2 regions of the Weissella sp. ESL1156 genome follow, and region 2 is predicted to be linked to the other one. Evidence: riboswitches for the same ligand, from Rfam matches in the RefSeq annotation. Region 2 holds a riboswitch; the other holds the start of a gene.

Region 1 (17,098 bases), 730 kb from region 2:
TGAAACCAGGTATTTTAGCTTATGATGAGCCAACATCTGGATTAGATGCTGAATCAACAGCACGAGTTATTAAAGTGATTCAACAGTTAAAAACACAGGGGGTCACACAGTTAATTGTGACGCACGACTTGCCGTTCGCACAAGCCGTAGCAGATCAAACATTTGATTTTGGAACAGACGTTGCTAGAGGGGGGAGTTTATGATTAAATCAAAAATTAATTGGCGCCGACAGATTATCGGTAATGGGCTTGTTCTTCTTATTTTACTTTTAATTGGTGGCTTTTTTTGGTATCGAACAACTCATAGCCAAGATACCTGGCGTCAAGTAACAGCTGATAAAACGGTTGTTATTGGTGTTGATGATACCTTTGTTCCAATGGGTTTTCGTAATAAGTCTGGTAAATTAGTGGGTTTTGATGTTGATTTGGCTCGCGCGAGTTTGAAAAAAATTGGCTTGAAAGCTAAATTTCAAACGATTGATTGGTCAATGAAAGAAACGGAATTGAAAACAGGACATATTGATATGATTTGGAACGGATATACAATCAATCCAGATCGTCAGAAAAAAGTTGCCTTTTCAAACCCCTATCATCATGATCAACAAGTTATTGTCACGACGAAAAATCAACAAATAAACAAGCTCGCTGACTTAAAAGGTAAGCGTTTGGGTGCACAAACAGGTTCGTCAGGTCTGTTGACTTATAATCAGAAAAATAATACCTTACATAAAATTGTTGGTGCTGATGCACAACAGTATGATACTTTTGATAAAGCCTTAAACGATCTCCAAGTTGGTCGCCTGAATGCCGTGTTGATTGATGCTGACTATGCAGGCTATTATATTGCTCATGAAAAAGATCCTGATGCATTTAAAGTTATTCCGACGAAATTTGGTATTGATTCTTACGGTGTTGGTATGCGTAAAGGCGATGTGACATTACGGCACAAAATTAACCAAGCACTGGCAGAAATGAAAAAAGATGGGACAATTGATAAAATTTCACAACGCTATTTTGGTACTAATAACAAATAATGAAATATAGGTACATCCTCATTTAAATAATTTATAAAATCGAAGTTTTACCAAATTGTTGGCACTTCGGTTTTTTTTAAACAATTTCATACGATGTTTTTTTAATCTTGAATAAACTTATTGAGATTATTGACTTTTAAAGTTAGACTAAGTTGTATAAATAGTTGCGTAGGCAGGATAGAGGGAGCTAGGGATGAAAACAGATATTGAAATTGCACAGTCGGCAGATATTTGGCCAATTGAAAAAATTGCTGATCAAATAGGACTATCGTTAGATGAATGGGAACCTTATGGACGAGACAAGGCAAAAGTTACCCTGAATCAAACACATCAGCAAAACAAGTTGGGTAAATTGATCCTAGTAACAGCAATCAATCCCACACCAGCTGGTGAAGGGAAATCAACAGTTACCGTTGGATTAGCAGATGCATTAATGCAACAACATCATCGCACTATTGTGGCATTACGTGAACCATCTTTAGGTCCGGTTATGGGGATGAAAGGTGGCGCCACAGGAGGCGGCTATTCACAGGTTGTTCCAATGGCCGATATTAATATGCATTTTACTGGTGATTTTCATGCGTTAACCAGTGCGCATAACACATTGGCAGCATTGATCGACAATAGTCTCTATCAAGGAAATCCATTGCATTTAGACCCACGTCGTATTTTGTGGAAACGTGCCTTAGACGTCAACGATCGTGCATTGCGTCATATCACCATCGGTTTAGGGGGAGCAACATCAGGGATACCAAGAGAAGATGGCTTTGATATCACGGTGGCCTCGGAATTAATGGCTATTTTAACTCTGTCACATGATTTAAAAGATATGAAACAGCGTATTGCGAAAATTGTGATTGGCTATACTTATGATAAAGAGCCTGTAACTGTTGCTGATTTAGGCGTTGCTGGAGCAATCACAACATTATTAAAAGATGCAATCAAGCCAAATCTGGTACAAACGCTAGCACATACACCGGCTTTTATCCATGGCGGTCCCTTTGCGAACATTGCTCAGGGAACAAATTCAATCTTAGCAACGAAATCTGCCTTAAAGTTAGCCGATTATGTTGTGACTGAGGCAGGATTTGGTGCAGATTTAGGTGGTGAAAAATTTCTTGACTTTAAGGTCCCTTTACTTGGGAAAACACCGGATACAATTGTTATTGTGGCAACTGTTAGAGCATTAAAAATGCATGGTGGTGAAGATAAGAAATCATTGACCGTTCCTAACTTAGCAGCACTGAAAGCGGGATTAGCGAACTTAGGACAACATTTAAAAAGTATGGGTCGTTATGGTGTCCCTGTTGTTGTTGCAATTAATCAATTTACTGATGATACAGCAGAAGAGTTGGCATTGGTTAAGGATTATGTCGCTAGTTTTGATGTACCAGCATATGTTGCTGATGTTTGGTCTCAAGGTGGGACAGGGGCACAAGATTTAGCTGCTGGGGTGGTTCAGGCAACAGAACAAGATAAAAGTTTCAAACCATTGTATAATGCAACTGATGATGCAATGGTAAAAATAAATCATATCGTGACAGAAATTTATGGTGGTCAAACGGCAATTCTTTCTAATAAAGCAACGAAACAATTAGCAACATTTAAAAAATATGGTTGGGATAAGCTACCGATAATAATGGCTAAAACACAATATTCATTATCAGATGATGCTAAGCAAATCGGCGCAGCTAAGAATTTTGATATCCATATTCGAGAATTTATTCCGAAATTGGGTGCTGGATTTTTAGTGGCATTAACTGGCTCTATTTTAACAATGCCAGGATTGCCAAAACATCCGGCAGCATTTGATATTGATATAGACGAAAATGGTGAAATTGTCGGCCTTAATTAAGGATAAAAAATAGCATGTAGCAGGCTGCAATGTTTTGTTACATTTTAAAGGGACGTGGATCAATTGTGAGATTCACGTCCCTGATTGTATATAACAGGACTAATGCATTAATGATATAGTTTGTTAGTACCATGAATTGCGGAAAACGCGCCGATGATAAAGTGGTACAGCATACATACGATAAACATTTTCAGAAAATTGTAGCCAAGCCAGTGCTAATAGCCAACCTGCAATGGCTGCCGCAAGATTATAATGAGGTGACAGTAGGGTCATCATAAATGTTGCAATCCAAATTAACAATAAGCCTGTTTGACAGACAAACTGTAAGGTATTACTAGCAATTTCAGGCACAATTATTGTTAATATAAAAGATATTAGTAGCGTCATAAAAAAAGTTGTGTGGGCAGGGTAAACGATTTTTGTACCATTAGTCGCTGAATTAAAAAACAATGATAGGATGTTAATGATTAGCCAACCACTTAAACTAGTCAGTAAAATCCACATAGCGGGTATTTTAAATTTAAACCCCCATAAAAGAAAGGCTATTAAAAAAATAATGACGCCTACAGGTATGCCATGGCTAAAAAAATAAGCAGGTTTAATTATGTATTCAAGCCATTCAGGAATAATGCCTCTTGCAATGGCATGATTTATCTGCATGAACTTATTTAAGAATCCTTGATGTCCAAAAGTTAGCACTGAAATGACAATAAACAATAATAAGCTAATAATTAACGTTATGAAACGTCGGTGGGATTTTGCGATAATCATATGCCCATACTCCTTTACCCAGTTAAATTTCATGAAATACTTCCTCAACTAAGTTTAACATGTGTGTAATAAATAACACGTAAACGACTTAAAGCTTTAAATAGTTTTTACTTTGCTTAAAATACAGCTTGACAAAGCAAAATAAATTAATGTATATTTAAAATACAAATTTAATAATATAGAGGTTGCAATCAACAAGAGTAGTTTAGCTTAGTCGACGGACAGTAAGGTTAAATAAAAGGGGCGGTTGCCGAAATGATGAATATGGTGGTATTCATTGTTGGTGTGTACATTAATAGTGGGCAGACTGTCGCGGCAAAATAGTCGGCTGCGGAGAGCTATCGACAATACTAAAAACTAATCAGTTCCTAGTTTATACGATAGAAGTATAAACTAGGATTTTTTCGTTTTTTAAATGCGTTAGGCCTTTGTTTAGGAGGAATTATGGCTGATAGTCAACAACAGACGGGATACCTGAAAAGGACTATGAAAACCCGTCATCTTTCAATGATTGCACTTGGTGGAACAATCGGAACTGGTTTGTTCGTTGCCTCAGGTGCAACAGTTGCACAGGCTGGACCAATGGGTGCCTTGACGGCATATGCTGTGATTGGTGTGATGGTTTATTTCTTAATGACCAGTTTGGGTGAAATGGCGACATATATGCCAATTTCTGGATCGTTTTCAGTTTATGCAGATCGCTTTGTTGATCCAGCATTTGGTTTTGCGATGGGATGGAATTATTGGTTTAACTGGGCAATCACAGTTGCCTTAGAGTCAGCTACGGTTGGTGTTGTGATGGGCTTTTGGTTGCCAAATGTACCAAGTTGGATTTGGTCAACGGCAGTTTTGGTACTAATTACGGTGATTAATTTGTTATCAGCTAAGGCTTATGCAGAAACAGAATTTTGGATGGCAATGATTAAAGTTATCGCAGTTTTGGCATTTTTAGTCGTTGGTTTGTTAACGATCTTAGGGATTATGTTTAAACAACCAGATGTTGCTCGTAATCTTTCGGCTGGTGGTCATCATGGCTTTGTTGGTGGTTTTGGTGGTATCTTATCTGTCTTCATGGTTGCAGGTTTTTCATTCCAAGGAACAGAAATGGTTGGTATCACTGCTGGTGAGTCAGCAACTCCAGAAAAATCAGTACCAGCAGCAATAAAGCAAATTTTCTGGCGAATTTTGTTATTCTATATTCTTGCCATTTTTGTGATTGGGGCAGTTATTTACTATAAGGACCCTAACCTACTACGTTCAAGTGAATCGAATATTGCAGTGTCGCCATTTACGCTGGTGTTTAAGTCAGCAGGATTAGCCGCTGCAGCATCAATTATGAATGCCGTTATTTTAACGGCCGTTGTTTCATCAGCAAATTCAGGTCTATATGCATCTACTCGTATGCTTTATTCTATGGCTTTGGATGGTATGGCACCAAAAATATTTAAGCGTGTTAATGTTCGAACAGGTATTCCAGTGCCAGCTGTTATTGCCACAGTAGCTGTTGGACTATTAACGTTCTTAACATCAATTTTCGGTCGCGATATCTACTATTATCTAGTCGCTGCATCTGGTTTAACTGGTTTTATAGCGTGGATTGGTATTGCCATCTCCCATTACCGTTTTCGACGTGCCTTTGTTGCACAAGGTCGTGATGTCAATAAGTTGCGTTATAAAGCAAAGTGGTTCCCTGTTGGACCAATTATTGCTTTAGTATTGTCAATTATTGTTGTTGTTGGTCAAGATATGACGGCATTTAAGGGTGGCATTGCAAATTGGAATTGGCCCGGGATTATTACAACATACATGTCAGTACCGCTATTTATTGTATTGTACTTTGGTTATAAGCTTAAGAATCATACCAAGGTACGTAAATTAACAGAAGTTGATTTAGATACTGATGCCCGTCCATTAGATTAATTTAGAAGTTTGTTAGAATTAGAGCATTTTGTTCTAATTCTTTTTTTATAGCAATTATTTACGATTTATAGCTAAATTAATGGTAGCGCTTTATTCCTTAATATAAATAGGTTTTTATTTTGACAAGAAAAAAATTGTTCTAACACTGCAACAAATGACGAGTTGAATTTGTATACAAAGAAAGTGATAAATAGTACAATGAATTTCAGATAGATAGAAATACCAATTATCTTTTACTAAGGAGAAGTTTTAAATCATGAAAAAAACCAAGATTGTTTCAACGCTTGGACCAGCCAGCTCTGATGTGGAGACGATTACAAAGATAATCGAATCTGGCGCAAATGTTGTCCGTTTTAATTTTTCACATGGGGATCATGAGGAACATTTAGGACGAATGAATGCAGTTCATGAGGCTGAAAAAGCTGCAGGCAAGAAGGTTGGTTTCTTGTTGGACACGAAGGGTGCAGAAATCCGTACAACTGTTCAAGAGCCGGGTAAGATCGAATTTAATATTGGTGATGTTGTCCGTATATCAATGGATGCTTCTATTGAAGGAACAAAAGAGAAGATTGCTGTTACATATCCTGGACTATTTGATGATGTTCATGTTGGCGGACATGTTTTGTTTGATGATGGTAAGCTTGACATGGTTATCACTGAAAAAGATGATGCAAACCACGAATTAGTAACTGAAGTACAAAACCATGGTATTTTGGGATCACGTAAAGGTGTTAATGCACCAGGTGTTTCAATTAACTTACCTGGTATTACTGAAAAGGATGCTGATGATATTCGTTTTGGATTAAAGAATGGTATTCAATATATCGCTGCTTCATTTGTTCGTAAAGCTGCTGATGTTCTTGAAATCCGTGAATTACTAACTGAAGCACATCATGAAGAAGTCATGATTTTCCCAAAGATTGAATCACAAGAAGGAATCGATAATTTTGATGAAATTTTGGAAGTTTCTGATGGATTGATGATTGCTCGTGGTGATATGGGTGTTGAAATTCCAGCAGAGAATGTGCCATTGGTACAAAAGAATTTGATTCGTCAATTGAATGCTGCTGGTAAGCCAGTTATTACGGCAACTGATATGCTAGATTCAATGCAAGAAAATCCACGTCCAACGCGTGCCGAGGCATCTGACGTTGCTAACGCTGTGTTTGATGGTACTGATGCTACGATGTTGTCAGGTGAATCAGCAAATGGTGCCTATCCAGTTGAAGCAGTTGCAACGATGGCACGTATTGATGAAAAGGCAGAAACATCATTGGTTATGAATGGCCGTCATGATGATCACTTTGATGCAACTGACGTCACTGAATCAGTTGCGGCAGCAGTCGCAACAGCCGCTGGTAATTTGAACGTTAAGGCCATTGTTGCAGCGACGACTTCGGGATACACTGCAAAGATGATTTCAAAGTACCGTCCAAATGCTGATATTTTGGCATTGACATTTACTGAAGATGTTCAACGTATGTTGAGTATTTACTGGGGTGTGCAACCAATCGTTTCTGAACCAGTTGAAAATACTGATGCGATGATTGATTTGGCAAAGACAGAAACGGTTAAGGCCGGTCTTGCAAGTAAAGGTGATACAATTATTGTGACAGCAGGTATTCCTGTAACCACTTCAGGTACAACTAACTTGATGACAATTGTGACGATTGACTAAGACGTTGTTTTTAGTCATTAAAAATTTTGAAGCGCCTTGTGACTAGATGCTAGCACAAAGCGCTTTTTACATATTTAGATAATGCGCGATGACGCTATTTTGTGGTATTCTTAATTCAGTTAGAACAAAGTAAATGAGGGCTAGTCATGAGTTGGCAAAAAATTATTGTAGAGACACAGACTGAATCGATTGAAGCAATTAGTAATATTTTGGTTACCTGTGGTGCAGAAGGTGTTGAAATTGATGATGCTGCCGAATTAGATCATTATCAACCGTCAGATGAAACAGTTATGGTTAAGAAGGAAGATATCATTCATCGTGCGAGTGGTGCTGCGGTTAGCGGCTATTTTGCAAACACATCAAATAGCCAATCATTAATTGAAAAAATAACGACAGCGGTTGCGCAACTTGCTGAATTTGGATTGGACGCACATCCTGGAACTGTGACTGTTCAACCGGTGGCTGATACAGATTGGGCAACTGAATGGGAGAAATATTATCATCCTGTACGTGTCACACGACATTTGACGATTGTACCGAAATGGGAAAATTATGCATTGGCGCAGTCTGATGAGCAAGTGATTGTCTTAGATCCTGGGATGGCATTTGGCACAGGTACTCATCCAACAACACAATTAATGATGCAAGCACTAGAAGTGGTTGTTCGTGGTGGTGAAACAGTGCTTGATATTGGGACTGGGTCAGGTGTTTTAAGCATCGCTGCACAATTGTTAGGGACACAAGAAGTACTGGGAACAGATATTGATGAGGTTGCCGTCCAATCTGCTCAGGGAAATTTGGACCTAAATCCACAAGTAGGCCATATTACACTCATTGTTAGTGATTTGCTTCAAGCAGTGCCAGAAAAAAAATATGATATTGTCATTGCAAATATGTTAGCAGAAGTTTTGGCATTACTAATTCCAAAAGTGGGGCATGTACTACAACCTAAAGGACATCTTTTATTGTCTGGGATTTACTATGATAAACGTGACAAAATGATTTCAGATTTGGAAAACAATGGTTTTTTTGTTGAACAATCAATGAAATTAGGTGATTGGTATGGTATCATTGCTAAGTTTAAAAATGAGGATAATTAATGCAAAGATATTTTTTAACCAAGACACCACAAACAGCAGAGTTTGAACTGCCTGAAGCAGTGGTGCATCATTTTTTAACTGTCTTACGAGCTCGTGAAGGCTTACAAGCGGAATTTGTGTTACCAAATCACCAAGAAATTATTATTGCGAAGGTTAGTCGAATTGAGGGCAAACACGTGCTCATGACGACTATTTCTCGCCAAGCAATAACGGTTGAGTTACCAGTTGATACAACAATTATCATTGGCTTATCTAAAGGTGATAAGCCAGAGACAGTTGTACAAAAAGCGACTGAATTAGGCGTACATCATATTATTGTTGTTGAAACAGCCTGGTCAGTTGTTCATTGGGGTGAAAAGGCTATTAAGAAAATTGCCCGTCTTAATAAAATAGCCACAGCTGCTGCGGAACAATCCCACCGTTTGCAAGTACCCGATGTATCATATGTGACAGACATAGATAGTATTATTTTACCCGAGCGTAGTTTAAAATTAGTTGCATGGGAAGAAAGTGCCAAACAAGGTGAAACAAGTCAATTAGTGCAACAATTACAGACATTATGCCCCAATGATGCAGTATGTTTTTTGTTTGGGCCTGAAGGTGGATTGGCCCCACAAGAAATTGATCAATTAAAAGCACAGGGATTTATCCCTGTTGGGTTAGGACCACGTATTTTGAGAGCTGAAACAGCACCAATGTATGCGCTAAGCGTGCTTAGTTACGTTGTAGAATTAGATAAATAATCATTGAGCATAGGAGATTTGATATGAATAAGTTCAGTAAAACTTTTGATTGGCGTTTTTGGATTTTAATGCCAATCTTCGGTATATTGGTACCCTATTTAATTAATTTAACAGCTTTAACAGTAAATTTTAAAATTATCGTGTCGCTGTTTATCATTAACATGTTGTTTAGTGTTGTTATTGGCCGTTTTTTACGCCATACTGGTGCATTTTGGGTACTGTTGTTTGTGTGGCCAATCATTTTCCTAATATCTGTTTGGCTACAAATTAATTCATCATTTTATGGGTATTACCTTGCTGCATTATATTTGATTATTGAAATATTTGCCTTTACCAGTGGTCAAGAAGAGGAAATTGACATTGATAAGCAAATTCCAGTTGATGGTGGATTTAGTAAGATTTAATCGTGATAATATGTCGTTAACGTGTCATCGAAGTAATTCGATGACGCGTTTTTTTTTTTGACAATAAATCAAAGATAGAAACTGATAGGGTAAAACCGTAACACCGTGAGATATGAGCACATTTTTGTTTTTTAAAATACGCATAATTGTAAACTTTATGTTAAAAAAGTCCCTACAAGCCGTTAGGTCAAGCGTTATGAAAATAAAAGTTGAAAAAAACAGGTGGGAAGTGGTGGGGAAAGGTGGTTGAAAGTGGGATATTGTGGTAAATTAAATGTATTGAATAGTTGAATAAATTGGCGAATTATATTTATCGCTACTTTAAATTTAGTAAGGAGGAATTAGCTGATGTTTATGGGCACTTATCAACACTCATTGGATACAAAAAATCGGTTAATTATTCCGGCTAAATTCCGAAATCAATTGGGTGAGTCATTTGTGATTACACGGTGGATGGATCATTCATTGCGTGCATACACAATTGGTGGTTGGGAAGACTTTTCAAAAAAGATTAATGCGTTACCAGAAACAAATGCAAAAGCTCGTCAATTCAAGCGTTTTGTATTTGGTGGTGCGATTGAAGTTGAATTTGATAAACAGGGACGTATTAATCTTTCACAAACATTACGTACATATGCAAAGATTGAAAAAAATGTCACAGTGTTCGGTCTCGGAGAAAATACCTTTGAGTTATGGAGCACTGAAAAGTGGCAAGCTTATGAAGATGAAACTGCCGAAAACTTCGATGATATTGCCGATGGTTTGGAAGAACTAGGCTTTTAAAGGCTTTAGGGTCAATTTGAAAGGAATTTGAAAGCTAATGACAGAATTTAAACATGTGACGGTCTTATTGAATGAGGCGATTGCAGCATTAAATGTTAAACCTGACGGGATATATGTTGATGCAACACTTGGAGGTGGTGGTCATTCTCAATTATTAGCTAGTCATTTAATTACTGGTAAATTATGGTCTTTTGATCAGGATGTGACAGCCATTAATTATAATCAGAAACATCTTGCAAATGAATTAGCAGCAGGAAAGGTTTCTTTTATTCAAACCAACTTTCGCAATTTACAAGAGGCCTTGGTTGCAGAGGGTGTGTCATCATTTGATGGTATTGTCTATGATTTAGGCGTTTCATCACCACAATTTGATGATGGTCAGCGTGGCTTTTCATATAACTACGACGCACCATTAGATATGCGTATGGATCAATCACAACGATTGAATGCGCGTACAGTCGTTAATGAGTGGTCATTTCACGAATTATTACGTATTTTTTCACGGTATGGTGAAGAAAAGTTTGCCAAACAAATTGCAAGAAAAATTGAACAGCAACGTGAAATCAAACCAATTGAAACAACATTTGAATTAGTAGACATTATTAAAGCTGCTATCCCGGCAGCTGCTAGACGAAAAGGTGGTCACCCAGCAAAGCGTACCTTTCAAGCCATTCGAATTGCTGTTAATGATGAGTTAGGTGCAGTTGAGGAATCATTAGCTCAGGCATTGGATATGTTAAATGTTCATGGTCGCATTGCTGTCATTACTTTTCATTCGTTAGAGGATCGTTTAGTCAAAACAATGTTTAAAGAAAAAGTGTCAATACCCGACTTACCAGCTGGATTGCCAGTTATTCCGGAAGAAATGCAACCAGATTTTAAATTAGTCGTACGCAAACCTATTTTGCCATCTGCTGAGGAATTAGAAACTAATCGTCGAGCTCATTCCGCAAAGTTACGCGTTATTGAACGTATCAAATAAAAATTAAGGAGGCTGCATTATGGATGGATTGCCCAAGTACAACAATAGCAATGTCGTGACGGAACAAATTGATCAACCAAAAATGACCAGTAAAACGAAGATGGTCAAAATGAGAATGGTTAAGCCAAAATGGGACACAATGGATTTTATGATGGTGGGTGCAGCTATCATCACGGTTGTTGTGATGTCTTTTTTGGTTATCTATATGGCTAATAAAAGTGCGGCAGCGAACACACAATTATCCGCAACCTCAGCACAATTAGAAAAAGTACGTGATAAAAATAATGACCTAAAGCAAGAAGTCAGCAACTTGTCTAGCCCAGATCGATTGAATAAAGTTGCCGAGAAAAAAGGATTAACACTAAAAAATCAAAACATAAGGAACGTAAAGTAGCATGGTAAAAAAACAACGGATGCCAAAACGTGACCAATCGGATAAAAATAGTCGCAATACAGGTAGAATTTTGCTTATATTGATGATGCTAGTACTGGTTGTGTTGGGGGTCCGTTTTTCTTATGTCGCTATCACAAAAGATGTGAGAGGTCATAAGTTAGACAAGGCAGCCCAGCTAATCTATCGTAGTCAAAATGAAATTCCGGCAAAACGTGGTGAAATATTTGATTCGGTTGGTAATCCGCTAGCTGAATCTTCAACGACTTATACATTGGCAGCCGTATTAGACAAAAGTCAAAAATCGGCAAAAGGAAGGCCGATGTATGTTAAAAAGAGCCAAGATGCAACTGTTGCGAAAGCCATTGCAAAAGTCATTGGTGGACAACCAAAAACCTATGAAGATTCAATTAAAAATGGTCGTAAAAATGATTTACAACAAGTACAATTTGGTGAAGCAGGGACTAATTTAACAATTAAAAAGTATAAACAATTAAAAGCCTTAGCAATTCCTGGATTAACTTTTACAACGAGCGAGTCACGTCTCTATCCCAATGGTACTTTTGCGTCAGATTTAATTGGACTGACGAAAAAGGAAACAAGTAGCGGATCACAGTCTATTGTTGGAATAACAGGTTTAGAGCAAGCTTGGAACAAACAGTTAACAGGGCGCAATGGTGTTAAAACAACTTCTTCTGATACAACAGACCGTTCGGTATCCAAAAAAAATTTAGCCGTGCAGAATGGTTATGATGTCTACACGACAATTAACATGAAATTACAGACAATACTTGAAAAAAGTATGCAAAAATTATTTGATGATATGAAACCTAAAGCAGCAATTGCTGTTGTGATGGATACGAAAACAGGTAAAATAGTGGCGACAACCCAACGTCCAACTTATAATGCGACTACAGGTGAAGGTATTGGTGATTTATGGACCAATCAATTATATGGTAGTGCATTTGAACCTGGTTCTGTCTTAAAAGGGATTACGTTAGCGGCAGCTATTGATTCTAATAATTGGCACGCTAATGATACTTATCAATCTGGTACGTTGAAAATAGGTGATAAGAAAGTTACTGATTGGAATAATGGTGAAGGTTGGGGAACAATCACTTATGCGCGAGGTATTGCTGAATCTTCAAACGTCGCGATGGCATTAACTGAACAGAAGATGGGCGCGCAAACTTGGCATAGTTATTTAGAAAAGTTTAAATTCTTAAAATCAACTCATTCTGGCTTCAATGGTGAGGCAAAAGGGAGTATTCAATTCCAATATCCAATAGAGCAAGCCAACACCGCTTTTGGACAAGCTATTTCAGTGACACCGTTACAAATGATGCAAGCATACTCTGCGATTGCTAACAATGGTAAGGAATTAAAACCGCAAATTATTGAAAAAATTGTCGATCCAAATACGAAAAAAGTGATCTCGCAACCTAAAACGAAAGTTGTTGCGCAACCAATTAGTAAGGCAACCGCAAAGGCGACTCGTAAACAATTGGAAGATGTTATTTATTCAAAATATGGATTAGGTCAAAAATATGCTATTCCAGATGTGAAAACAACTGGTAAATCTGGTACAGCTCAGATGGCAACATCAACAGGGTATTCAACGCCTGGTGATAATACAAATGAAATTCATTCTTGGATGGGCATGGCCCCATCAAATAATCCACGATATTTAATGTATATTGTTACGAAACAACCGCAGCAAAATACTGATAATATTACAGCAGACATGTCAGACGTATTTAAAACGGTCATGAAACAAGCTTTGGATATGTCAGCGAGTGATAATAAAGTCGTCATTAGTGCTAATCAGGAAGTTAAAGTACCAACGGTTGTCGGTGGCTTGACACAAGATGCGAAACAAGAAATGAAGTCAAATCGCTTAACGCCTGTTATTATGGGAAATGGTCAGACAATTAAGGCACAATCCCTAACTGGAGGTCAGAAGTCATTAGTTGGTCAACGAATTTTCTTAAATACAGGAGAGAACATCGCTGTGCCAAATATGAGTGGTTGGGCAAAGAGTGATGTATTAGCTTGGTCTGAGTTAGCGGATATTAAAGTAAATATTAAAGGTAACGGTTTTGCTGTTGCACAATCAGTCAAGGCGCATACAAAGTTATCTGATGGTTATCATGAAATAACGATTACATTTAAAGAGCCAAATACATCGAATTAATTTAGGTGAGTGAGAGGAGTAGTTAGATGTCGACTTTTTTACTAGGACTATTATTTGGTCTGATTGCTACTGTATTGGTAGTACCTCGTTTACGAGATTGGTTTAAAAAAATAAAGGTTGCACAATTGGTTATGCGCACAGGTGAACATGAGCCTGATCATGCTGCCAAGGCAGGGACACCAACCATGGGTGGGGCAGGTTTTATACCAGTTGTTGTCATTGGTTTTATTATATTATCATTTATGACAAGACATGTTGGCTCAACAGGTTGGGCAACCGTTATTGCTATTGTTGTTTTTGCCATCGTTGGTGCATTTGATGATAGCATTAAAGTATTTAATCATCGAGATGAAGGATTACGATTTTTACCAAAGCTTTTTTCTGAAATTGCAGCAGCAATTTTAGGCGTTGTCGTGTTAGCTTTGGGAAAGTTTGATTTTTTCTTGAGCCTACCTTTCCATCTTGGTGTATGGCATAGTGTGATTGCCTATACATTATTTACTATTTTTTGGTTAGTTGGGTGGTCAAATGCAACGAATCTGACGGATGGCTTAGATGGTCTAGCATCAGGCACAGCAATTATTGCTTATGTTGCCTATTTGATTATAGCAATGATTCAAGGTGATATGACGATGGTACTGTTAGATGCGCTTATGATTGGTGCACTACTAGGGTTTTTGTTCTTTAATCACTATCCAGCGACGATTTTTATGGGTGACACAGGGTCATTGGCGCTAGGTGCAGGCTTAGCCATGAATTCATTGGTATTACATCAGGAATGGTCTTTGCTGATTATTGGATTTGTTTTCATGATCGAGACATTGAGCGTCATTATCCAAGTGACAAGCTATCACTTTTTTAAAAAAAGAATTTTTTTGATGACACCAATTCATCACAGTTTTGAAAAAGGTGGCTTAACAGGTAATATCAATAAGCCATGGAATGAATGGCAAGTTAATTTCTTTTTTTGGGGAATTGGACTGTTCATGGCAATTTTATATTTGATTGTTTGGATTCACTAATCAAATACATGGGGTTAGTCCCCATATACATATCTAAAAAAAGGGGCGCTAAATTAATGAATAAACATGTATTAATAATTGGATTTGCTCGTTCAGGTGCAGCGGCAGCTAATCTTCTGCAAAGTGAAGGAACTGATGTTATTGTGTCAGATCCTAAATTAGATGAAAATGATACGAAAGTGATGACCTTAAAAGACAAGGGTGTGCAATTTACGACAGATCAATCGGCAAGTTTATTACAAGGAATTGATTTGATCGTTAAAAACCCGGGGATTCCTTACACAATTCCAATATTAGTTGCTGCAAAGAAAAAGGGACTACCCATTGTTGTTGAAGTTGCGCTTGCACAAAAATACATTCAGGATCAATGGATTGCAATCACTGGTTCTAACGGTAAGACAACGACGACGGAAATGATTGCCGCTATCTTACGGACAAAAAAGAAGGCATCTGGTCATGTGCTTGTTGCAGGGAATATTGGTGTGCCAGTTAGTGAAGTTGCCCCTAAAATGACAAAACAGGATACTTTAGTAACCGAATTGTCATCATTCCAATTAACGGGAATGCCTGAGCCAAAGCCACACATTGCTGTATTAACGAATATTTTTGCGTCGCATCTAAATTTTCATGGTACGCGTGAGAATTATATTGCAGCTAAAATGAATATTACGAAACATCAAACGGCAACGGACTATTTTGTCGTTAATTATGACACAGAAGAGTGGCGTCAACTTTCTAAAGAGACACAAGCCAAAGTTGTCCCTTTTTCACGTCAAGAAAATAGTCATGAAGGAACATTTTTAAAGGCTGGCAATCTATATTATCGAGATGAATTAATCATGTCTGCATCGGAACTCGGTGTACCAGGGGAACATAATATTGATAATGCGCTTGCAGCAATTGCTGTTGGTAAGTTAATGGGAGTGTCAAATGAGCACATTTCACAGGCATTACGAAATTTTTCTGGTGTTGCACATCGTTTGCAATTTATCGGTAAGTTTTATGGTCGACAAGTGTATAATGATTCCAAAGCAACTGACATTGAGGCTACCGAAATGGCTTTATCTGGATTTAATGTACCGGTTGTATTATTAGCAGGCGGTTTAGATCGTGGTGATGATCAAATGCGCTTATTAGCGGCAATGCGTCAACATGTTAAAGCATTGGTTGTTTTTGGACAAACAGGTAAAAAATTAGCAAAAGTTGGGCAAAAACTTGGTATACCAGTTATTTTTGCCAAAGATGCGCCTCATGCTGTCAAACCAGCGTTTGAATTGAGCTGTGAAGGTGAAATTATTTTATTGTCTCCAGCGGCAGCATCGTGGGATCAATTCCCTGACTTTGAAACAAGAGGTCAATTATTTGTTGAGGCTGTTAAAGCATTTAAAATATCAGACATTAAAGACTAGAGAGGATTAGATATGCGTATTATTGTATCGGGTGGTGGCACGGGTGGTCATATTTATCCAGCATTAGCAACTGTAAAACGTTTAAAGACTTTAGAACCAAATACTGAAGTTTTGTACATTGGTAGTGAACGTGGTTTGGAAGGTGATATTGTTCCTGAAGCAGGATTTAAATTTAAATCTTTACAGGTACAAGGTTTTCATCGTTCATTGTCTCTTGATAATTTTAAGACAATTTATTTGTTTTTAAAGGCAACACGTGAAGCCAAAAAATATTTAGTTGCCTTTAAACCAGATGTTGTTGTGGGAACAGGCGGTTATGTTTCAGGACCAGTTCTTTATGCAGCACAACAAATGGGTATTCCAACTGTTATTCATGAACAAAATTCAGTTGTTGGTGTGACAAATAAATTCTTAGCACGTAAGGTGACAAAAGTAGGAGTTGCTTTTCCAGCAGCATTACCAGCCTTTAAATCCGGATTAGCAACACTAGTTGGCAATCCAAGAGCACAAGAGGTGGTTGATGGACAAGGTAGCTTTGACTGGGGGAAATTAGGATTGTCACCTGATAAACCGTCTGTATTAGTTTTTGGCGGGTCACAGGGTGCGATTAAAATCAATTCGTCAATGGTAGATGCGTTGACAAATTTTGCTGATCAACCTTATCAAGTCATCTTTGTAACTGGTTCAAAACGTTATGATGATGTGAAACAAGCAATGGCTGCTAAAGATATTCATGTTGCGGCGAACATTGCCGTTGTCCCTTATATTAGTAATATGCCACAATTAATGCCAAGAGTTGCGCTAGTCGTTGGA
Region 2 (17,098 bases):
CCAATCAATCCATAATGATCTGTCATTAATTTTCCCCGGTATTCTTTTATTTTTAACAACGGTACTCATCCATAACAATGACAATTAACTGACACGCATCTTTTCTAATGATAGAAGGCCAACAATCTACCCGTTCTTAATGGTGGATCGTTGACCTTAAGCCTATACAAAAGATTTAAACCTCTTTTATGCCACTCATTTGTCAATTAATGACGAAATACTTTTCTTTTACTTAGTGTACTAAAATCAGAAGAGCTTTCCAATACCATAGTGAATGGTGATTGTCACTAAACCAATAATAATATTTCTAATAATTGCTCGCTTTGGAAAACCATTTCCTAATTTTGCACTGAGAAATCCCGTTAGAGCAACTGCAACCACTGTCGCACCAATCGTTGCCAAAAATTGCCAATGAATTGGCGTTAAATACATGGCGATTAATGGGAAAAAACCACCTAGTGAAGCACAAAATAATGACGAAAATGCTGCTGACCAAGGACTGACATAATGTCCTAATGACACATCATATTTTACTTTTAAAATAGTTGATAATGGCGCTTTCGCCATCAATTCATTGGCAATTTTATTAGCAGTCAATTCACTTAACCCTTGTGAGTGATAGAACTGATAGATGTCTTGTTGCACATCGTTTGGATTGATCTTGATACGGTTCTTTTCGGTCGTTACTACCACTTTTTCTGCATCCGCCTGTGAACTAACAGATGCATATTCGCCAGATGCCATCGATAGCGCACATGCTAACAAATCAGCTAACCCAGCTAACAAAATTGTAAATTGGTTCGTTGTTGCAGCACCAACAGAAAATAGCACTCCAACAACTGTTAGAATGCCATCATTAGAACCCAATACGCCTGCACGGATGGTGTTCAATTTTTCAGACATTGTTATTTGTTGTTTTGCCATGTTATTATGCTCCTATTAATGATCCAATGAGGTATGTGACAATCATCGTAAAAACACCTGCTACCACATTACGAAGTGTTGCTTTGTGTTCATTGGCCCCTGACAAATGAGCTGCCGTGAAACCAGTCATGGCCAAAGCAATTAGCACAGCAATCGCAGTTGCTGGAATCCGCAAATGAATTGGTAATAACGTAATGGCTAACATTGGTAACAAGGAACCCAATGGAAATGAAATCATTGACGCCACTGCTGCCGCTAAGGCAGAAATTTCATGATGTTGCGTAAATCCATATCGTTCACGGATTGTTGTGCCCAGTGGATCTTGTGACATCAGTTCTGACGTCGCTGTTTGTGCTAAGTCAACTGATATCCCTTGTGCAATATATTGTTGTTTGACGAAATCAAATTCTTGTTCATAATGGGTTGCTAATGCTTCTTTCTGTTGTGCTGTCGCTTTCATTTGCGCATCGTTTTCTGAATGGACAGAAACATATTCTCCCATCGCCATTGAGACCGTTCCGGCTAATGCCCCAGCAAATCCTGCAATAAAGATGGCAAACGAATTTGTTGTTGCCCCGGCAACGCCAATAACAATTCCTGATACAGATAAAATACCATCATTAGCACCCATGACAGCAGCTCGAATAACATTATTTCTTTGTGCTAAATCTTGACTCGTTGTCATATAATCCTCCTTCAATTCTCTAACGTCCATTATACGCTTTAAGAAAACAAAAAGTTCTTCGTTTAAATTAAAAATTTTCATTCAATAAATAAAATGCTTAAAAAGATGATACAAAAAAGACAAGGGTAATCAGCCTCACACCTTGTCTAAACAATCGTTGTCAGTCATGACAACATAAAATTTATGATACTGTGATAAAATTGGCAAAATATCTTTTGTCATATGCCTGTACTAAGCAATTTGTTTTTTAAAATATGTGAGTATCGGTAAGCCAATGAGTGGTACTAAAATTGCGCCTGCAATAATTTCAAAAATACCATTAAATCCAGCAATTGATACAATCAACCATTGCGCAAGATTCGTATGTGGAATGCCTGTAAATGACGTATTCATCACACTAAAACTAATCCAAGTAATCGTTAATACAAGTGCTGTGTTAATGACTGCCGATAGACCACCTAATACAGCAAGCCATGGTCCTTGCTTTTTTATTTCTTTTGATTGGACGTATTTTTGATAAAGGTACCCAATCAGAAAACCAACCATTATTCTAGGAATCAATGCTGTTATCGGATTACGAAAAATTAGTGCACCAATGCTTGGGACACTTGACCAAGCATGCCAAAGTGAATAAGCACCCCAAACAAACCCTAATAATGCACCAGTTTTTGGTCCAAGAACCATAGCCCCTATCGCAACGGTATAAGTAATAATCGTTACGGCAGCACCAATTGCAAAAGCTCCTAGTGGTAAAGTTCCCAGCCAAGGAACGATTGATTGTAGTAAAATAATCGCTATAAATAGCGCTGTCAAAACTAAATGTCGACTTTTGTTCACACGCGTTTGCATCGCGTCCCTCCCAAATTTACGTTATTTCTTGTCAATCATAAAACATTTTTTGGTTCACTACCAGCAAATATTTATCATTATTAGACACTGCCATTAGCGTCGTCTATTATGATAGCATAAAATCCATTAAAAAAGGGGTTGCCACGGTCATTGACCGCTCCCCCTTGAAACAAATTCATATTATGCTTTTGTTTTTGTTTGTTCACGTTTTTTAGCAAAATACGATTGCATTCGTTGCACAGCTTCTTGCAAGTCCTCATCTGAAGCAGCATAAGAAATACGAACATATTCTGGCGTATATTCAGAAAAAGCAGATCCTGGAATAACAGCAACATGACCATTCTCAGCCAAATCTAAAGCAAATGCATCACCATCATGTCCCATATCTTCAGGAATCTTCGCAAATATATAGAATGCTCCTTCTGCTTTAACAACATCAAAGCCTAATTCTTCTAACTTTGGTACTAGCCAATCCCGACGTTTTTTATAGATATCACGCATATCATTGGCAACATCCGCAGCTGTTGTTAATGCAACAGTCGCACCGTCTTGAATGAACTTTGGTAATGAGAATGTTAAAGCTTCGTGCACTTTTTGCGCTTCATTAATAAAAGCATGACTTGCGATAATAAAGCCAATACGGTAGCCAGTCATTGCATGTGACTTTGATAGACCAGTCATTAAGATAGCCTGTTCAGGTAGTAAGCTAACTAATGACACATGTTCTTGATCATAAGTTAACTGGGCATAAATTTCATCGGAAATAACCCACAAATGATATTGTTTGAAGACATCTGCTAATGCCTCCAGTTCCTCACGTGTATAAGTTACCCCTGTTGGATTTGATGGATAATTAAACAAGATTGCTTTAACAGGCACTGTGGCTTGTTCAACTGCTTCTGCAACTAATGCTGGCGTTAACTTGAAATTTGTTGGACGCGTATTAATTTTAATCATACGTCCGTGTGCCAAGTCTAGCGAAGCAGCATAAGGTGCATAGGCTGGTTCAGGAATAATCAAGCCTTCATTGGTATTTAGCAATGTCATTAGAATCACATTAATGGCTTCTGAGACACCAACTGTGACAATCACATTATCTTCATCATCAAATGGCAAATCATAGCGTGAACCATAATAATTAGCAACAGCCTGGCGTAAACTACGCTCACCTTGCGCATCCGTATAATGCGAATTATTGTTTTCAATTGAAGTAATGACAGCGTTTTTAATCGCTTGATCAACATTGAAACCTGGTTCACCAAATGTTAACCGCAATAAATCAGGAATATCGCGAACTTTTTTTTGAAATCCAATCAAACCATCGGGTGCGAGACTCGTAACTGTCGGATTCAGTGGCTGTACAAATGATTTTTCTGTCATTTTAATTTACTCACTTTTCTTTTTATTTTCTAATTGCTTACCATTATAATATAAATTCCGATTTTCAGGATATTTTTTAAGCCTGTAAAAGAATAATTCTATTTTAACCTCTTTGTGCTATTTTTAACAACCATAAAACAATTATATTTTGGCTGATTCATGATAAAATAGCCTTAAGATAGACACATCAATTAACATAACCTTTTATGGTTGAAAAGGAGGCATAAGATGTTAGATTTTACTGACACGCCAATTGAAACACCAGTTGATGACTGGGACTGGTTTCCCATTCGAGAAGTCCCTATTCGTGAGAATGATGAGCCTTTGATTTCATTAAATTATTTGCCAGAAAAAATGGTCATTAGCCCACAATATTTTATTCAAAATTTACCAGGAACTTATCCTGAACTTTATTCACGGATTGGCGTGCAAGATAAATTGATTGAAGCTGCTCGTAAATTACCATATGGTTATAAATTTGTCATTTTTGATACATGGCGTAGTATTCCCACACAACAAGCACTTTTTGATCAAATGAAACGCTTTGTCAAACGCGACCATCCCAATTATTCTGAAACAGAGGTCCAAACTGCTGCTTTGAGAATTGTTGCTCTCCCATCAACTGATCCAACAAAACCTTCTCCTCATAATACTGGCGGTTCTGTAGATCTATCAATCGTTGATGAAAATGGACACCTCTTAGAAATGGGCAGTCCCTTTGATGATATCAGTGCTCGTGCCAAAACAACTTATTATGAGACAGTTGAAACGTCTGAAAACTATGATACTGCTCGCCATAATCGCCGGCTACTTTACCATATTATGACCCAAGCTGGTTTTACAAACTATAGTGAAGAATGGTGGCATTTTGATTATGGTAATCAAAATTGGGCGAAATTAACTGATCACGGCTATGCCCTTTATGGCGCCACAAAACCTGTATTTCCATGGGTTGAATCTTATTAAAACGGCTATAAAAAAGTACGTTGACAATATCAATTTTTATTTGATATCGTCAGCGTACTTTTTATTAGACTTGACTATGGATCAAATCTCTTTTTACTAACTCTTCCGCAATTTGCACTGTATTCCAAGCAGCTCCTTTTAACAAGTTATCAGAAACAACCCATAGGTTAAAACTACCTGGATTTTCAGCATCTGCACGGACACGCCCAACAAATGTTTCACGTTTATCAACTGCATTAATTGGTTGTGGATAAACCTGTTCGGCTGGATCATCTTCCAAGACAACGCCTGGTGCACTCGCTAAAATTTTTTGGACATCTTCGCGTGTTGCTGTGTCATCTTTAACTGACACATAAACTGACTCACCATGACCAATCGGTACAGGTACGCGCACGGCTGTTGCTGTCACTTTTACCTCATTTGACTTTGGATCACCAAATAAAATTTTTTTGGTTTCCTGCATCATTTTTTGTTCTTCAAATGTGTAACCATCATCTTGGAACAAATCAATTTGTGGTAAGAGGTTAAAGGCCAGCGGATAATGTTTTTTATCGCCCTTAGTTGGCAAAATAGCCGCTGTCTCTGGCTCACCTGCTAAATGCTGTTGTGCTTGATGTAATAATTCATCCCAAGCTCGTTGTCCCGCACCCGATGCCGCTTGATACGTTGATACGATGACTTGCTTTAACCCATATGCCTGACGTAATGGTTCCAATGCGACAACCATTTGAATTGTTGAACAATTAGGGTTAGCAATAATGCCATGGTGCTGCGCTAATGCATCTGGATTAACTTCAGGTACGACGAGAGGAACTTTGGGATCCATACGCCAACGCGATGAATTATCAACAGCAACAGCGCCTCGTTTTACTGCTTCAGGTAACAAACTACCTGCAAGCGTCCCACCAGCAGATGCTAATACCAAATCAACACCATCAAATGATGCTGGTGTTGCTTCTTCAACAACAATTGACTCACCCTTGAATTGTCGTGTCTGACCAGCTGAACGAGCAGATGCTAATAATTTCAATGATTTTACCGGAATCGTCGACTGTGCTAACTGTGCTAAAATACGTGTGCCAACAGCACCCGTTGCACCTAAAATTGCCACATGATATCCTTCATTTGCCATGATTCTTCCCCCTATATGATCCATTGATCAATTAACTATTTCATACTAAAATTAGCTATCTTAACCGAAGAGAACCCGAAACCCAACCATTGATCTGGATAGATTTCAGGCTCTAAAATGTGTGTTAAAAATCTGCGACTAACCAACGCATATCTTGCTAACTAATTTATTTTTTTAAATCAACATAGTGCTTCAAACGGGTCATTGCTGATGTTAAATCTTCAGTTGAAGCGGCATATGATAACCGAATATAACCTTCGCCACCTGCACCAAAAATTGAACCAGGCGCAACACCTAATTTCACAGTGTTTGCCAAATCGTACACAAATTCTGTGTCATCTGTATTCAAAAATTCTGGAATTTTCGCAAAAATATAGAAAGCGCCACCAGGTCGAGCTGCTGTGAAACCGGCAGCATTCAAACCATCAAGCACGAGGTTACGTCGCTCTTCATAAACCCGACGCATCGAAACGGGATCTTCACGCCCATGACGTAGTGCTTCCGTTGCCCCTGCCATCATTGGTCCAGGTGCTGTTGCAACCATAGACTGATGTGCCTTACCAACTTGTTTCATTAAAGCAGCTGGGCCAACCACATAACCAATGCGATAACCAGTCATCGCATGCGATTTTGATAAACCACTAATCAATATTGTTTGAGATGGTAACAAATGAGCCATTGAAATATGCTTGGCATCATAGACTAATTCTGCATATATTTCATCAGAAATAACCAATAATTGATGTGCTTTTAGTATCTGCACCAGTTCATGTAATTGCTCTGCTGTATAAGTCACACCGGTCGGATTAGATGGATAATTCAACAAAATTCCTTTTGCATTGGGATGTTGTGCTAGTGTTGCTGTTAACTTTTCGGGTGTCACAATAAAATCTGGTGCGGTATTTAGCCCAACAACCTCAAGATGTAGTGTTTGTGCCACTGAGGCATACAACGGAAATGTTGGTGTTGGAATAATAATTTCATCACCAGGATTAAACAATGCTTGGAAAGTTGCGTTAATCGCCTCTGCTGCACCAATTGTCACACTGATTTCAGTCGCTGGATCATATTTCGGTGTATCAAAACGCTCTGATAGATAATCAGAAATTGCTTCACGTAATGCCAAGACGCCTTGTGATGGTGAATAATGTGAATCGTCTGCTAGGACATCCTTAACAATCGCTTGTTTGACATGCTCAGGTGCTGAAAAATCAGGCTCTCCTAATGTTAATTTTAAAATACCGTCGATCTTTGAAAACTTATCATCAACCACACGGATTGGTGATGGTACCATAGCTGCTAAAGTCTTATTACATTGACCAATTAATGCTTCACTTACTTCAACCATCCTACTTCTCCTTGGCATTTCGCCTATTTTAAATTTCTATAATACGTTATCTAAACCAATTTGCAATCCTTGTATCGTGTTGATTTGACGAATTGCCAATGCAACACCACCCATAAAGGACTCCCGAGTAAATGACGTCTGTTTCAACCGTAATGTTTCACCTGGTGCGCCAAAGACCACTTCTTCTTCAGCAACATAACCAGGTAAACGCATGGCATGCACTGATACGTCATTAATCCGATCACCACGCGCAGCATCAGTATCATTTGTTGTCACTGGTGCTTGTTGCCGTGCTTTGGCAATTGCTTCTGCTGTTGCACGAGCTGTACCTGATGGTGCATCAATTTTCTTTGGATTATGAATCTCTAAAATTTCAGCATCCGGTAAATATTTGGCAGCTTGGGCAGCAAATTGCATCAATAATACCCCGGATAGTGAAAAATTAGGGACAATCAACGCCGCTTGCTGCTGTTGTTCACTTAGTGTCGTTAGTATGGCAATTTGTTCACTTTGTAAACCACTGGTACCAACGACTAATTGGTAACCATGTGTTAATGCATATTGACTATTCGCAAAAGCGGCTTCAGGTTGCGTGACGTCTAGCCAAACATCTGCTGACACATCAATATCATCTAATGATGTAAATACTGGTAAATCACTTTGATGAGCTGACCTTGACAGGATACCCACTAATTCAAAATCGGCTTCTTTTTTGATTAATGCTTGAATTGCCAACCCCATTTTTCCAAAACCACCAGCTAAAAATATGGTCGTCATACATCTACCCTTTCTGTTCTAACTTTGCCAATACATCTGCTGTTTCCACTTCATCTAACGGTAGAATTGGCAAACGTGTCACGTTCTTAACTTCACCTTGATGGGCAAGAACCGCCTTTACAGGACCGGGTGATGGATAAGAAAATAGTGCTAACATACGTGGCGTCAACCAACGTTGCTTTTCACCAGCCGTTTGAATATCCCCTGCTTCTAATGCAGCAAACAAATCAGTCATTTCCTTACTATACAGATGGGCCGCTACTGAAATGGTACCAGCTGCTCCAACTGCTTTAGCAGCTAATGTTTGCGAATCTTCACCTGTATATACCTTGAACCCAGCTGGTGCATGAGCCACTAAATAAGCTAAATCATCAATGGTTGTCACCTGCTTAACAGCATTAATATTTGGATGCTGTGCTAATTGCAAGACACTCTCATTCGTTAAACCAACAACCGTTCGGCCAGGAATATTATAAATCATCATAGGGACAGCTGAAGCATCAGCAATCGCTTTAAAATGAGCAATCATCCCCTTCTGATTAGGCTTGCTATAATATGGCGTCACTGCCAAAATCGCATCAACACCAGAAATTTGACTAACTTCTTTTGCTAGTGCCACTGAATGTGCCGTGTTATTATCACCAACATTAGCAATGACCGGACCACGATCACCTACCTTAGCTGCAAAATAAGCATACAAGGCTATCTTTTCATCATGACTTAGCGTTGGTGATTCACCAGTCGTTCCACCAACCACAAATCCTTGGGAACCTTCTGCAATCAAACGTTCCGTTAATGAATCTAATGCTTGATAGTCAATCGTATTATCATCCGTAAATGGCGTAATAATCGCCGTTATCAAAGAAATATCTTCATACATTTTATTCACACTTTCTATTGTGTCATACGCCAAGTTAAAAACTTAACGATTGCCTGTACGCCTACCCCAATTGCTTTCTCATCGGGATTTAAGTGAGTATCATGTAAGCTGTGCGTCGGGTCACCCACACCTAACCAAAACATGGTACCAGGAATTTTATTAATTAAATAACCAAAATCCTCACCGGTCATTGCTGGTTCAATAATGGTAAAGTCGATATCATCCGATTGTGACATAAAATCAATAAAGTTTGCCGTCAATTGCTCATTGTTATTAACTGGCCAATAACCACCTTGAATTAATTGTAAATCAACATGCACGCTATACATCGTTTCTAATCCTTGAACAATCTCACGAACGCGTTGTTGCATCAATTCGAGATCAGCTTGTTCAAATGCCCGAATGGTACCAGCTAAATGAGCTTCATTTGGAATGACATTGCCAATTGTTCCTGCTTGAATCATCCCAATTGTAATCACACCACCGTGCACTGGATCAACATTTCTGGAAACAATTGTTTGCAACTGCATAATTAAAGCGGCAGCTGCCACAATGACATCTTGCACCTTTTGGGGAAATGCGGCATGGCCACCTTGACCCTGAATTGTCATATGAATCTCAGTTGTCCCAGCAAACAATGTCCCTTGACGAGTCGCAATTTGACCCGCTGGCATTGCGGGCTGATCATGCAATGCGTAAAATTCATCTGGTCGCCATTCGTCAACAAATGTTCCTAATTCATACAGTTGTTTGCCACCCGCTTGTTCTTCTTCCGCTGGTTGAAACAAAAACACCATATTATCAACAGGTTGATGTTCAGCAAAGTAGGCTAATACCCCTAATGCAACGGTCATATGAATATCATGACCACAAGCATGCATCACGCCCTTATTCTCAGATGCGAATGATAAACCTGTTGCTTCTGTCATAGGTAACGCATCAATATCCGCACGGTAACCTATGGTGCGTTGTGGTTGGGTACCGGCAACATGCACCAATAAAGCTGTTGGTACAGCTGGAACTTCACGCATTGTTAACCAAGACGATTGCCATGATGCCACGATATCTTTCAAATAAGCTTGTGTCTGAAATTCATGCATCGACAACTCAGGATGGGCATGCAAATGACGGCGAATATCAATTAGATTTAAATTAGCTAACGTCATTTAAAATCCTTTCTTATAAGGAACGAAGCGCATCGACTAAAGCTGTTTTAGCTTGTGTTTTCGCATCAATCGTCTTAATCACTTTGGCAGGTACCCCCGCAACAACTGTATTGGCGGGAACATCTTTTGTCACAATTGCACCTGCTGCAATCACTGCATGATCACCGACTTGAACCCCCTCAATAACGACCGCATTAGCCCCAATTAATACATCATCACCAATAGTTACCGGTGTTGCAGATGCTGGTTCAACAACACCAGCTAATACGGCGCCCGCACCAACGTGGCTATGTTGACCAACAATGGCGCGACCACCCAAAACAGCCCCCATATCAATCATTGTTCCTGCACCAATTTCAGCACCAATATTAATCACGGCTCCCATCATAATAACTGCATTATCCCCAATGCTAACCTGATCACGAATAATTGCCCCTGGTTCAATACGAGCAGACACATTTTCATAATCAAGTAATGGTACGCCACTATTACGAGCTAATAATTCAACATGATAGTCAGTAATCTTATCACCGGCTGTTGCAATGACCGGTTGAATGTCTTGATAGTCACCAATCACTGTTCCTGTTTTCGTTTCAATAAATGTTTGAACCGTTTCTGGCCAAGCAATTGCTGATAAATCACCAGCCAATGTCACACGTGCAGGTGTCTTCTTTGGTGCAGTTGCAATATAATTAATAATTTCTTGTGCATCTAAGTTGTTCATTGTTATTCTCCTACTATTATATAATGCTTATCTAAATGTAGCATGTCTTCATACGTTTCACGGGCAACGACTAATTGTGATTGGCCATTCTCAACAAAGACAACGGCAGGTCTTGGGTTACGATTATAATTTGAAGCCATAGAATAACCATAGGCACCCGTAGCCAATACTGCCAAAACATCCCCAGGTTTTGTCTGTGGTAAAGCCTGTTGCCAAACTAATACGTCACCTGACTCACAATACTTACCAGCAACACGAACAACTTGTTCAGTCGGTGCTTGTGGTTGTCTTGCTAAAACCGCTTCATACTTTGCTTCATATAGTGCTGGTCGAATATTATCACCCATACCACCATCAACAGATAGATATGTGCGAATGCCTGGAACATCTTTTTTTGCACCAATTGTATACAGATTATACCCGGCTGGTCCAACAATCGCACGTCCGGGTTCAATCCAAATTGCTGGCATTGTCATACCATATGCCATCGTCTTTTCACTAATTGTATCAATAATGGCATCGACAAATTCAGTTGCTGGCAAAGGTTTATCTTCTTCAGTATAGCGAATACCAAAGCCCCCACCAGTATTGATCACTTGTGGTTCAAAGCCCCATTCATGGACTAAATCAACTAATTTGGCTGCAGCCATTTGGAAACCAGTGACATCAAAAATCTGTGAGCCAATATGAGCTGATACACCCAAAACATTGAGATATGGATCAGCTAAAGCCTGCTGCAATGCTTGTTGCGCTTGACCACTAGCAACATCAAAACCAAACTTACTGTCTGTTTGACCTGTTGAAATATAGTCATGTGTATGAGCTTCAACACCTGGCGTAATTCTCAATAACACATTTTGTTGTTGCTTTCTTTCCTTCAATAACTCGTGTAAAATACTTAATTCATAAAAATTATCAAGAATAATGGTCCCCAAACCATTGTCAATAGCCATCGTTAATTCTTCAATTGATTTATTATTACCATTAAAAGAAACATTAGCCATTGGATAATTTGCTGCTAAAGCTGTTTGAATCTCACCACCAGAAACAACATCCAAATGGATGCCTTCTTGAGCGGCAACTTCATACATCGCAATCGTTGCAAATGCCTTTGATGCATAAGAGACGACATAATCTAATTTTCGTTTAATGAAAACGGTTTTAAATGCTCGCATTTGTTGCCGAATATGATTCACATCATACACATAAAGTGGTGTTTGATATTGTTTGGCTAAATCAGTTGCAGAAACACCACCAATTGTTAATTCGCCAGCTTCGTTTACTTCATATGGTACTGTCATATTTTCCCCTTAATCTACAAGCACACGCATTAGTCTCTCTTGCAAACCAGTCGTGACGACCCATGGTGCTAAGCCAACATGCTGTGCAAAGTCCTCTATCGTATTTTCATATTGCCCTTGTTTACCAATGATGGTGACTACCGTGCCAACGGGTAATTCTTCTGGTAAAGAAATCATCATTTGATCCATTGCAAGGCTGCCAATAATTGGCGCTTTCTTCCCGTTCACTAAAACTTCAAAACCTTCTAAGGAACGTGGTAATCCATCGGCATAACCAATGGGTAACGTGCCGACCCACTCATCTGCATGCGTATAATATTTGTGTCCGTAACTAATACCAACATTTGCTGGCATTTGTTTGACAAAAATTAATGTCGTTTCCAATGTTAGAACAGGTTGTAAATAATTATCTGGTCTAACTTCCCCTCGTGATGGTTCGATACCATAAACCACCGTTCCTGCCCGAATATAGTCAGTTGGTAATTCATCTGCATGATACATGGCAGCCCCTGAATTTGCTAAGTGAACCATCGGAGGCATTGGTAAATCATCAGTTAAAGTATGCCAATGGCGTAACTGCGTTTTAAAATAATCAGTTGCAAGTGAATCAGCTTCTGAAAAATGAGTCATGATACTTTGATAAACAAAATAATCTGATCGTTCAGTTAAAAAGTCAATCGCTGTTGCTAATGCTTGTCGACTTCGAAATCCGATTCGACCCATGCCAGTATCAACGCCTAAATTAACCTTCAATGATGCCTGTTGTTTGTCTAAATTCTGTTGCGCAGCTTGTAACCAACTGATATCACTGACCGTTGCAATTAGGTCATTATCAGCCATTAACTTGGCATATTGTGGTAGCGTAATGCCTAAAATAAGGATTGGCACAGTAATACCAGCTTGACGTAGTGCTAAGGCTTCATCTAGGACAGCCACTGCTAAGCCATCAACACCCGCTTTCAGTGCTGCTTGCGCCATCGTTTGCAATCCAAATCCATATGCGTTAGCTTTCACAGCTAAAAACATAAACTTCGCCCCACTTGCCTCTCGTGTGATGGCAACATTATGCGTCACTGCTGCTTGTGATATTTTGATTCTTGTTGGTCTTGTTACTGCTACTACCATGTTTAGCCCCTTTATAATGCCATCTTTTTTACAAAAAAAATCCGACTAACAGCACTATTGCACTGTCAATCGGATTGGTTTCTATTCCTAAAGACTGTGACAATAGCTCCCCGCTGAAATTTAGCGACAGTCTAATAGTTATTTACCATTAGCCCAACAATAACAGATGCACAAACTGTTTCATTTCGGCAACCGCCCCTTTAACTTAATTTCTTTGTCTGTGCAGACTCCATTAAGCGACTCTTGTTGGTTGCGACCTCTATTAATCATTAACGTAACATTAGAATATATTAATTTAATGTTCATGTCAATACTTGACATTAATCTTTTTTTCACTTTTAATTAGTGCCAATTAGAAATTTATTTGGAGGCAAAAAATGAAAGTTGTAAAATTTGGTGGATCTTCCTTAGCAACGGGTGCTCAGGTGCAAAAAGTTTTAAATATTATTCAAGCTGACGCTGAACGTCAAGTTATTGTCGTATCAGCACCAGGTAAACGTTTTGATGGTGATATTAAAGTGACTGATTTACTTAAAACATATGCTGATCAAACCATTGCTGGTACCGATACATCAGAAATTTTAACAACTATTCTGGCGCGCTACCAAGAAATTGTCCAATACTTTTCGTTAGAAGAAACTAAGATTATCCCTCATATCAAACAACAACTTATTCATTTAAATCGCGTTCACTATCCATCATTTGATCACTTATATGCCGCTTTTATGGGGCATGGTGAATTATTGAACGCGCAATTGATTGCTTTTATTTTTCAAGAAAAAGGCTTAGCTGCTGATTTTGTTTCTCCTGCTGCATTAGGTCTAACAGTAACTGGTTCACCACGATCAGCACGCTTAAATGAGGCTAGTTATGAAGCTATTAAAAATTATGATTTTGATGATTCACGTTTAATGATTGTTCCTGGATTTATTGCCTATACCAATGATGGTTATGCCGCAACTTTTAGTCGAGGTGGTTCCGATATTACTGGTGCGATCTTAGCACGTGGCTTTCAGGCTGATTTGTACGAAAATTTTACTGATGTATCAGCTATCTATGCTGTTAATCCTAAGGTTGTACCAAATCCTCAATCGATTAAAAAAATGACTTATCGTGAAATGCGTGAACTATCATATGCTGGCTTTGCTGTTTTCCATGATGAGGCCATCATTCCGGTCATTGAAGCAAATATACCAATTAATGTTAAAAATACAAACGACCCACAAGCACCAGGAACCATGATTGTCCCAAATCACGCCATTGATCCAAAGAATCCAGTGACAGGAATTGCAAACGATAATCGTTTTGCGGCACTTTATTTACACCGTTATTTGTTAAATCGTGAAGTCGGTTTCACTTTGAAAATATTACAAATTTTGGCCACTTATCACGTTAGTTATGAACATATGCCATCTGGAATTGATGATATGACTATTATCTTTGATAAATCACAACTTACGCCTGATATTAAAGCCCATATTAGCCATGATTTATACGCAACGATTGCCCCAGATGAACTCGAATGGTTAGATGACTACGCCATTATTATGATTGTTGGTGAAGGCATGCCAAAACATATTGGTACTTTTAGTAAAATTACCACAGCATTAGCTCAAGCAGGTATCAACCTACCGATGATCAACCAAGGTGCTTCACAAATTTCAACGATGATTGGCGTTCCTGTCGATCAGATGGATGATGCTGTCCGTGTCATTTATCAGGCTGTTTTCTAAATTTAAAAGGGGCTAAGACATAAGTCGTTATGATCAGCTGAAAAAGGCGCTAATCTATCAATTTTGATTGGTAGATTAGCGCCTTTAAACGTGTTCCAAAAGACTGAAGCCTTACTGTAACAACAATTAGGCGCTTCCGGTTCTTCGTTATACTGCAAACCAAAATCACCTAATCATTGTTACAATCGGCTTCAAAACGTCTTTTGTCACACTCTCTTTTATTTATTATCTATATCAGGCTGTTAAAATTGATTTTTCGCAAAATTACGTAGATCAGATTCCAAACCAGCATACCGATTAGCTGGCATGACATCTAACGATTGATGGATTTGACCACCAGCATTCGCATAATTAGCCGATTCAGTATTCGCAATCATCTGTAGTTCTGCCAACGAGTAAGTTGCTGGATCCTCAGAAAAGACTAAAACACCCTGTTCATTAGTGATTTGATGTTTCTCTAACACTGGCCACATTGAAACAATTTGCCCGTTATGATCGAAAATTAATTCCAAATGGTATCCTGGCAAAGCTACTTTAATATTGTCTTTTTTTGCAACGCCACGATTATGAAATTGTGCATCGGGATATGAGACTGGTGTTCCTGTTAATTCTAATATTCTATCAGAGACATCATTTTGATGCCACTGATGACAAACAATGAAATCAACAATCGGTTTGCTCAAATAATAACGAAATTGATTATCTATAATCGTACTTAACTGACGACTAGTTTCATACTTTGAACGAATACCATTCCAAGCATGATGCTTCAAACGCATCATATACGCCACTTGTTTGACAAATTCAAAATAACTTTGTGTCTCTTGCAAACTTTCTATATGATAATAATATAAATCAGCATCTTCGATTGTTTCCCTTAACTGCCAATTGCCTAATCGCGTCATTTTGACAAAATTCGATGAACTAACTGTCATCCCCAAAATTTTATATAGCATATCTAAACGATCAGCCGCTGGCAAACCGCCACGATGAAAACCAGCTGCAAACATCTCAGTAAACAGCGCCGAACCAATTCGATGCGCTTCTGCCCAATTTTCAGACAATATACGGTTCATCGTCTTATCTGTTAACGCTTCGTTATTCACCGTATGATCAACATACACGGCAATGGCCTTTGGAACCCAGCCATCATTCATGAGATGTGTTACTTGTGTGGCTAAGGCAGTCGACATATTTTTTTGGCGTTTATCCACACCCTTAGGCGATTTTATTAATTCTCGTGTTCGTTTGAACAGTCCTGTCATTATAAAATGACCTCCTTGCTACGATTAGCTTACCACATCTTATTGTAAAGATGCAGTTGATTCACGGATAACCAACGCCGTATCAAATGCCGCTACTTGCCGTTCAGCATCTGGATGATTAATACGAGCTATCACTGTTTTTAACGCCGCTTCAGCAACTAACCAGACTGGTTGTGCAACAGTCGTTAATGCTGGCCGAAAAAATTCTGCATAGTCAGTATCATCATACCCGACAACCGACATATCTTCAGGAACCCGAATACCATGCGCATTTAATCCGGCAATTAAACCAATTGCTAGTTCATCATTTAATGCAAACGCTGCTGTGGCTTGCGTAATCGATACGGCCATCGCCGCTGCCCGACCAGCATGTTTTGTTAAATTACGAGTCGCAACTTCGCTAACTTTCGCCCCTGCTGCTAACATTGTTTCTTTAAACGATGCGGTTCGATATTGTAAATTGTCGGTATAAACTTGATTACCCAACAAAACGACATGACGATGCCCCAGTGCTAACAAATGTTCAGCAACGAGCCGACCACCTTTTTTATCTGACGCATAAACGGCATCCGCTTCTGCCAATTCATCATGATTTTCTAACACAACTAGTGCAATCCCACGTTTTTTTAAACGATGTGCCACGGTTACTGGTTTCGTCAATTGGCTTGCCATAATAATACCATGTACCCCTGCATTCACTAATGTTTCAACTGTTTGATCTGTTTTTGCTGGTACAGCAGTCATAATTGATAACGACACATTGTCAGGTAAATTTTCTTGCATCCGTTGAATTAAATCACCAAAAAATGGTGCTCTTAAACTAGGAACAACAACGCCAATTAG

What was found. Region 2 has a riboswitch for lysine ahead of alr (alanine racemase). Riboswitches for the same ligand answer to the same signal wherever they lie in the genome.
Region 1: linked by a shared signal. The riboswitch ahead of ACSKY2_RS04050 (amino acid permease) and the one ahead of alr (alanine racemase) in region 2 are both predicted to bind lysine.

What each region holds. Positions count from the first base shown of each region.
Region 1 is NZ_CP196372.1:804,723-821,820, reverse strand. Features, by position in the region: gene ACSKY2_RS04070 (amino acid ABC transporter ATP-binding protein) at 1-203, shown strand, start outside; gene ACSKY2_RS04065 (amino acid ABC transporter substrate-binding protein) at 200-1,033, shown strand; gene ACSKY2_RS04060 (formate--tetrahydrofolate ligase) at 1,227-2,888, shown strand; gene ACSKY2_RS04055 (phosphatase PAP2 family protein) at 3,012-3,692, opposite strand; lysine riboswitch at 3,831-4,008, shown strand; gene ACSKY2_RS04050 (amino acid permease) at 4,104-5,579, shown strand; gene pyk (pyruvate kinase) at 5,836-7,257, shown strand; gene prmA (50S ribosomal protein L11 methyltransferase) at 7,404-8,357, shown strand; gene ACSKY2_RS04035 (RsmE family RNA methyltransferase) at 8,357-9,100, shown strand; gene ACSKY2_RS04030 (hypothetical protein) at 9,124-9,504, shown strand; gene mraZ (division/cell wall cluster transcriptional repressor MraZ) at 9,853-10,287, shown strand; gene rsmH (16S rRNA (cytosine(1402)-N(4))-methyltransferase RsmH) at 10,325-11,269, shown strand; gene ftsL (cell division protein FtsL) at 11,289-11,663, shown strand; gene ACSKY2_RS04010 (penicillin-binding protein) at 11,665-13,854, shown strand; gene mraY (phospho-N-acetylmuramoyl-pentapeptide-transferase) at 13,881-14,876, shown strand; gene murD (UDP-N-acetylmuramoyl-L-alanine--D-glutamate ligase) at 14,933-16,285, shown strand; gene murG (undecaprenyldiphospho-muramoylpentapeptide beta-N-acetylglucosaminyltransferase) at 16,298-17,098, shown strand, end outside.
Region 2 is NZ_CP196372.1:75,540-92,637, reverse strand. Features, by position in the region: gene aroE (shikimate dehydrogenase) at 1-26, opposite strand, end outside; gene ACSKY2_RS00535 (VIT1/CCC1 transporter family protein) at 247-924, opposite strand; gene ACSKY2_RS00530 (VIT1/CCC1 transporter family protein) at 929-1,609, opposite strand; gene ACSKY2_RS00525 (ECF transporter S component) at 1,841-2,458, opposite strand; gene ACSKY2_RS00520 (aminotransferase class I/II-fold pyridoxal phosphate-dependent enzyme) at 2,639-3,838, opposite strand; gene ACSKY2_RS00515 (M15 family metallopeptidase) at 4,067-4,804, shown strand; gene ACSKY2_RS00510 (aspartate-semialdehyde dehydrogenase) at 4,869-5,936, opposite strand; gene ACSKY2_RS00505 (aminotransferase class I/II-fold pyridoxal phosphate-dependent enzyme) at 6,103-7,284, opposite strand; gene dapB (4-hydroxy-tetrahydrodipicolinate reductase) at 7,321-8,061, opposite strand; gene dapA (4-hydroxy-tetrahydrodipicolinate synthase) at 8,066-8,941, opposite strand; gene ACSKY2_RS00490 (N-acetyldiaminopimelate deacetylase) at 8,956-10,107, opposite strand; gene dapD (2,3,4,5-tetrahydropyridine-2,6-dicarboxylate N-acetyltransferase) at 10,121-10,831, opposite strand; gene lysA (diaminopimelate decarboxylase) at 10,834-12,132, opposite strand; gene alr (alanine racemase) at 12,142-13,257, opposite strand; lysine riboswitch at 13,353-13,527, opposite strand; gene ACSKY2_RS00470 (aspartate kinase) at 13,635-14,990, shown strand; gene ACSKY2_RS00465 (DUF3114 domain-containing protein) at 15,233-16,255, opposite strand; gene rbsR (ribose utilization transcriptional repressor RbsR) at 16,295-17,098, opposite strand, start outside.